2 regions of the Aliiglaciecola sp. NS0011-25 genome follow, and region 1 is predicted to be linked to the other one. Evidence: predicted binding sites of a transcription regulator. Region 1 holds the regulator's gene; the other holds the start of a gene.
The links. The regulator sigma-54, encoded in region 1, starts transcription at its own class of promoters, with help from an activator protein. The targets are predictions, from matches to a motif close to GTTGGCACGNNNNTNGNNT.
Positions count from the first base shown of each region.

Region 2: ABWV72_RS00855 (diacylglycerol kinase family protein) is a predicted target of sigma-54. The motif match lies at 1,771-1,789, and genes of this name have one in related genera.

Region 1 is NZ_BAABWR010000020.1:76,908-80,451, reverse strand. Features, by position in the region: gene lptB (LPS export ABC transporter ATP-binding protein) at 1-455, shown strand, start outside; gene ABWV72_RS16710 (RNA polymerase factor sigma-54) at 517-1,995, shown strand; gene hpf (ribosome hibernation promoting factor) at 2,023-2,310, shown strand; gene ptsN (PTS IIA-like nitrogen regulatory protein PtsN) at 2,329-2,775, shown strand; gene rapZ (RNase adapter RapZ) at 2,772-3,544, shown strand, end outside.
Region 2 is NZ_BAABWR010000001.1:181,045-184,588, reverse strand. Features, by position in the region: gene ABWV72_RS00855 (diacylglycerol kinase family protein) at 107-1,729, opposite strand; gene ABWV72_RS00850 (phospholipase A) at 1,895-2,821, opposite strand; gene ABWV72_RS00845 (endonuclease/exonuclease/phosphatase family protein) at 3,057-3,544, shown strand, end outside.

The DNA.
Region 1 (3,544 bases):
GTAAGTTAACCGTTTACCAAAATATCATGGCAATTTTGCAAACCCGAAAAGAATTAAGTTCTGATCAGCGAGAAGAGCAAGCGGATGCATTATTGGATGAATTCAATATTAACCATATTCGTAACAGCCTTGGCATGAGTTTATCAGGCGGGGAGCGCAGAAGAGTCGAGATCGCTCGTGCATTAGCGGCCGCCCCTGAGTTTATTCTATTGGATGAACCCTTTGCTGGTGTTGACCCGATTTCAGTAAACGATATAAAAAAAATAATTCAACACCTACGCGATAGAGGTATTGGTGTATTAATAACTGATCATAATGTGCGTGAAACGCTAGACGTGTGTGAAAAAGCGTATATTGTGAGTCATGGTGAATTGATAGCTTCTGGAACCGCAGAAGAAGTTTTAAATAATCAACAAGTCAGAGATGTATACCTTGGCGAGCAATTCAAGCTATAGTAGAGGTATGTTGTTTTTAACCAAAGCTTTGTGGCTAAACAAGTAAGAATAAAAAAACTAAATGAAACCCTCGTTACAATTAAAATTCAGCCAGCAACTAACAATGACGCCTCAATTGCAACAGGCTATACGTCTATTGCAATTATCAACGCTGGATTTACAACAGGAAATACAGGAAGCGTTAGAATCGAATCCACTTTTAGAAGTAGAAGACGGTTCAGATATCCCTACTGGGGATTCCGCTTTAGCAGACAGTAATGACAAGTTCTCAGAGGAGACGGTATCCGCAAGTTCTGATTCCATGGATACAAACGAGGCATTAGAAAAAGCAGATATCCCAGACGAATTACCCATAGATAGCACATGGGACGAATATATCAGTGCCTCCTCAGCCCCCGCCTCAATAAGCGGTGGTAGTGGCGGCGATGACGACCAAATTTTCCAAGGTGAAACAACCGAAAATATTCAAGATCACCTATTGTGGCAGATGCGCTTAACGCCTTTTTCTGAAGTTGATACTGCCATAGCAATCGCAATTATCGACTCTATTGATGAGTCTGGTTACCTCACTATCAGCACCGAAGATGTTCTTGCTAGTCTCGACCATGAAGAGGTTGAACTTGATGAGGTGGAATGCGTTTTAAAACGTATTCAAATGTTCGACCCTATTGGTTCAGGCTCAAGAAATCCGCAAGAATGTTTAATGGTACAAATGAATCAATTTGCACCTGACACCCCTTGGTTAAATGAAGCTAAGTTATTAATCAGCGAATATGCTGACTTATTAGGCAGTAAAGATTACCGAACTTTAATGCGTAAAACTCGTCTAAAAGAAGACGAATTACGAGAAGCTATGCGGTTATTGCAAACACTCAATCCACGCCCTGGTAGTTCATTGTTAATCGGTGAATCTGAATACGTCATTCCAGATGTTTCAGTGATGAAGAAAAATGGTCGTTGGCAAGTTGAGCTAAATCCCGATAGTTTGCCTAAGCTGAATGTAAATCAGCAATATGCGGCAATGAGCCGGAACGCTAAAAACACCAGTGATAGTCAATTTATTCGGTCGCATATGCAAGAAGCCAAGTGGTTTATAAAAAGTCTAGAGAGTCGTAATGACACTTTACTCAAAGTCGCAAACTGCATTGTTCAGCAGCAGGTTGGTTTTTTTGAGCATGGACCTGAAATGATGAAACCAATGGTGTTAAATGATGTCGCAGAAATGGTAGATATGCATGAATCAACTATTTCCCGTGTTACCACACAGAAATATATGCATACACCTAGAGGAATTTATGAACTTAAATACTTTTTCTCCAGCCATGTAGCAACTGATTCTGGAGGAGAGTGTTCCTCAACGGCAATTCGCGCATTAATTAAAAAACTCGTCGCAGCAGAGCTTCCTACCAAGCCTCTTAGCGACAGTAAGATTGCTGATCTACTGGCAGACCAAGGTATTCAGGTCGCCCGTAGGACAATAGCAAAATACCGGGAGTCTTTATCGATCCCACCGTCTAACCAACGCAAGAGCCTGCTGTAGGCTCAACAACAGAAGGAATACGCTAATATGCAAATTAACCTTACTGGCCATCATGTAGAAATTACAGATTCTTTGCGAGATTATGTAGACAATAAATTTACAAAGCTAGAAAGGCATTTTGATCATATCAACAATGTCCATGTCATTCTTAATGTCGAGAAGCTTAATCAAAAAGCTGAAGCGACAGTTCATCTTAGCGGAGGCGAAGTATTTGCAACCTCAGAGCACAACGATATGTACGCAGCAATTGACGGATTGATAGATAAGCTTGATCGACAGGTAATCAAGCACAAGGAAAAAATTAAGCGTCATTAACATATATTAGATTAATTAATGGAAATTAAAGACATCCTTTCCCCTGACTGCACAAGTTGTGCAGTCCAGGGGACAAGTAAAAAACGAATTCTTGAAACTATCAGCCTGATAGCGGCAGAAAAAATCGATGACATTGATCAGACAACGATTTTAAATAGTCTGGTTAGCCGCGAAAAGATGGGCAGCACAGGAATCGGGAATGGTATTGCATTGCCACACGGTAGACTGTCGGGTTTAAAGGATGTGGTCGCAGTTCTAATCACCAGTGATCCTTCTATCAACTTTGACGCTGTGGATAATTGTCCTGTGGACATATTTTTCGCAATTTTAGTACCTGAAGATAAAGCCGCCGGACACCTGCAAACCTTAGCAACCATCGCGACAAAATTAAGTGATAAGGAAATTCTGAAACGTATTCGTCGTGCAGAAGATAATGCTCAGTTATACGAGGCAATCGTTGCATGAAACTGATAATTATTAGTGGCCGCTCTGGTTCAGGAAAGTCTATTGCACTGAGGTCTTTAGAAGACTTAGGTTACTATTGTGTCGACAATATCCCAGTTAACCTATTACCGACTCTAACCCATACGGTTATGGATGAATATGACCAAGTGGCCGTGAGTATCGATGTTAGAAACCTTCCCAAGGTACCTGGTGAATTAGTCGAAATTCTTGATTATTTGCCTGCCACTTGGGACATGACCATAGTCTATTTAGATGCCAGTGATGACATGCTGATAAAACGCTTCAGCGAAACTCGTCGACTGCATCCGTTATCTCGTCAAAACAAATCTCTTTCGGATGCGATTCAGGCAGAGGGTCAACTGTTAGCCCCTATTGCGGAACGCGCCGACTTATATCTAGATACAGACAAACTTTCGGTGCATCAATTAGCTGAATTGGTTCGAGAGCGAATTCTAGGCAAGAAAAGCTCTAGGCTAGTTTTGGTATTTGAATCCTTCGGTTTTAAATACGGCATTCCTAAAGACGCCGATTATGTATTCGATGCGCGATTTTTACCTAACCCACATTGGGAGCCAGACTTAAAGCACCTCAGTGGATTAGACTCTCCGGTCGAGATATTTTTAGGCTCACAGCCAATAGTGACGAAATTTATCTGGCAAATTCAAAATCTCATTTCAACTTGGCTTCCTCATCTAGAAAGAAACAATCGTAGTTACGTGACAGTAGCAATCGGTTGTACTGGAGGCCAACATCGCTCAGTTTATGTGGC
Region 2 (3,544 bases), on a different contig from region 1:
AATATTACTTACTTATGTTCGAGGGAGTTGTAAGTTTGCCGAATTCAATCAAGCAGTAAATACCTACTGCTTGATTGAAAATCGTATCGCTTGCATGGCATCCAGCCTAGTTTTTGGGTTGAGAAAAGACCTTCAAGGACTGCGGGTTCTGGGTTACTTGAATGCTATCAGCTTCTCTGTTTTCCCCATCTACTACATACTTTAGTTTGCCTTCGGATTTGACTGTTATGCGTTTAGCTGTGGTGTGCTGAATAGTTTCGTCGTCGCCACTATCAAACATGGTTCGCAGCGCTAGTTGCGCTAATTTTAAGTAATTTTCACTGGCGCTTGAGGTATTAGTAAGCCAAGTAACATCTAACAAACCGTCAGTAAAATCTGGTAGTCCTCCACCTTGTGCTAATACAGTGGTGGCTGGCGCCGCATTGGCAATGACTAAACTTCCAGTATGAATCGATTGCGGATCATTGTCGTCAATTTGGATATTTAAGTTGGCGCTGTTATTGACTTCTATGGCATCGTACAATGCCCCTAAATAAGCGAATTGACCGCTATTGTTCTTTTCATCACGATTAGCCTTTTCTATCATTTTCTGTTCAAAGCCAATGCCTACCACTAAAAGTACAAGTTCATCATTGCAAGTTGCAGTATCAATTTGCATAACATTACCGGCAATAATAGCATCGCAGGCAACTGGTACAGGCGTTACTTTCGAAGAAGGGCCATAGAGTGCGTGACCAAGCGCGTTAGCGGTTCCCATAGGCATTATGCCCAACGTTAAATCTGTGTTGACCAATTGAGTCGCAACTTCTGTCAAGGTGCCATCACCGCCGCATGCAATAATGCATTTTGCACCTTCTTTTATGGCTTGTTGAGCCATTTCTTTGCCATCTTGTTCTGGCGTTGTTTGGTATATTTGCAAATCAAAGTGAGATGACAGGCGTTGAATAATTTCCTCTTTGCTGTCTTGCCATTTACCGCCGCCAGCAACAGGGTTGGCAACTATAGCGAGTCGATTTTTTTGAGTAAATACGCCTTGGCTGTGCAAGTCTTTTAGCTTTTTTAACTGATGTTTATTCAACCTTGCGGTGGCGCGGGTTTGATTGATTTCTTTGATGGCTTCTTCTACTGACAATTCTGGACTTTTACTTAACAAGTAAGCGGCCATAACCAATACTGAGCGACCTCTACCTAGCGCACAATGGACAACGACGGCTTTGTCGGTTTTAATATGATTGTCTATCCAGCTAATGGCTTGCATCAAATCATCTTTCGAAGGAGTTTGATGATCTAATACGGGAACATTCAGATAGTCCATATTTTCACCATGGGCAGAAACATCTAGCCCATCGAATTCAGCCGTCACATCGAGTACCGCTTTGACTTCTAAATGATTTAGCTCTGGCATATCGGAAGGAAATAAGCGGCAGGCAAGAAATAGCTTGTCACGAATTTTTTGGATTGGCGGGACGCTGTCGTTTTTACGAGCCCAAGCGTTATACAACTGCACACCAACAAAAAAGGGCACAAAAACCCACTTCACATAGAATGGGATTGAACCATCAATTTTTTTTCTAAAAATTTTAGGTGATTGGACTGAATAGGCAAAGGTGACCAAAATAAGCGAAAGGCCAATCCAGATAAACAATACTTTGAACAAAAAGCTATCAATCAGCAAGGCAAGAGCTAATGATAAAATCCCGCCCAGTCCATAGTATTTTATAATAAACATACTTCACCCTATTTCGAAAATTGAATCTACTCGACAAAGTAAAGCGAACTACGTGCCAACCTTAATGTTTTCTATCTTATTGATATATAATTAAAAATTATAGTCCTATGTGTTTAAAGGTTAAATGGGCGCAATAAATACAGGCGCTTTCGCATTTTTTACACATTACAAATATTTGAGTTGAATTCCTATACCGTAACGTTGTTGGTGACGGTTGTAGTCAATCAAAGAGTCACCATAACCGTTAAAATATTGGAATACGACATCGTACCTTTTGTTTAAAGGATAGGTGATATTCAATTCTATGCTGCCTTTATTATCTGATTTTAAATTATTTCTGACTAAAGTCAGAAAATTGAAGTTGCCGACCTTTTTTGCATATCCGATCTCAAAATGCCCGAGATAATCGGTAATGTCTGGGTTGTCATCCCCTTCTGGGCTATTTACTGTTTCTTTTTCATCTTCTGGGATCCGATACCAGGCTTTAAGGTAATACACTGAGTCTTTGTCACTAAACAATGCAGACGCATATAAACGGTTCCAGCTCCTAGATTTTAACCCGCTTTGGCCATTGGAATTATGATTTAAGCCCAAGTGAACTTGATCAAATTTTATGCCTAGGAATCGATAATGGGTTTTCCAAAAATAGAATATTTCCGGTTCATAATTAGTTTCACGAAATGGTTTTGATGCCTCATCGTTATACACCTGCCAAAAAGATGTCACACTGAAACCGGCGTATATCCCAGATAAGTTGTCATCGTTAATGTGAATTGGCAGCTTCACACTGATTTGATATTTTGCTTCTAGATTATCGACGTTTTCTGAATCCAGCTCAGTTACGCCAATAGTGTTAGGATCTTTTACGTAAGTAACTGGCAAAATATAATTGGTTTTATATTGGGTTATTGCAAAGGGAATTTTTAATGCTAAGTCATCTGAGGCGTCGCGTTTTTCCGTTAAGGTTTCTTCAACCTTACTTGATTCTTCTTCCAGATCTGAATCGGTAATTACTTGCGCCACGGCAAATTGGCTAACAGTTAAACTTATCAGACTGACAAGAATCACTATCCTTTGTTTTAAACGTTCCATGGGGTTGCTGCTCGATGAAGATAAAGTAAACAGATCTTTTCATTAATTACTGACTTTTAAAAGCACAAAAGGCAACTTTTCTTTAAATATTCAGAATTCGTTAAACCAGTATTTTCGTTTTATGACAATGCTTAGTTGTTTAGCTTACTGCGGGGCTGAGAGGTTGCGGACATTAAATAGTAAATTGTTTATAATCTAATCTCCGTTTTTTATTCACAATAAGAAAAACACGATTATGCCAATCATATTCACCGTTTTGCTGATGTTCATCCCTTTAACTGCCATATCAGCTGAAAACACAATTGTTACTGCAAACTTATCAACTAATCGTTCTGTCGACTTCAAACCTGATGCTGCAGCGCAGGGGGGAAGTCATAAAGGGAGTATCAACGTGCTATCTTGGAATGTGTCAGGAGATGCGTTTGTGAAGTCTCCTGAGGTACTAAAAGCACTTGTCGCTAGAGGCAAGTCGAATATTTTATTATTAGACGAAGTTTCCCCTTTAACCAATAAATCGCACTTATATAACGCTTTACCTAAAGATAGTTTGGCACAAAACACGGATTGGCATATCAATTTTGGCAGCAGTGGGGGACGGCAACGAAATGTTGTGATTAGCCGTTTTCCTCACGAAGTCTTGCCGGAATTCTCAAACATAATCCCCTATCCAAAGTCTGAAAAAAAGCGCATACACCAGCGTATGATTAATGCAGGTGATGTGAA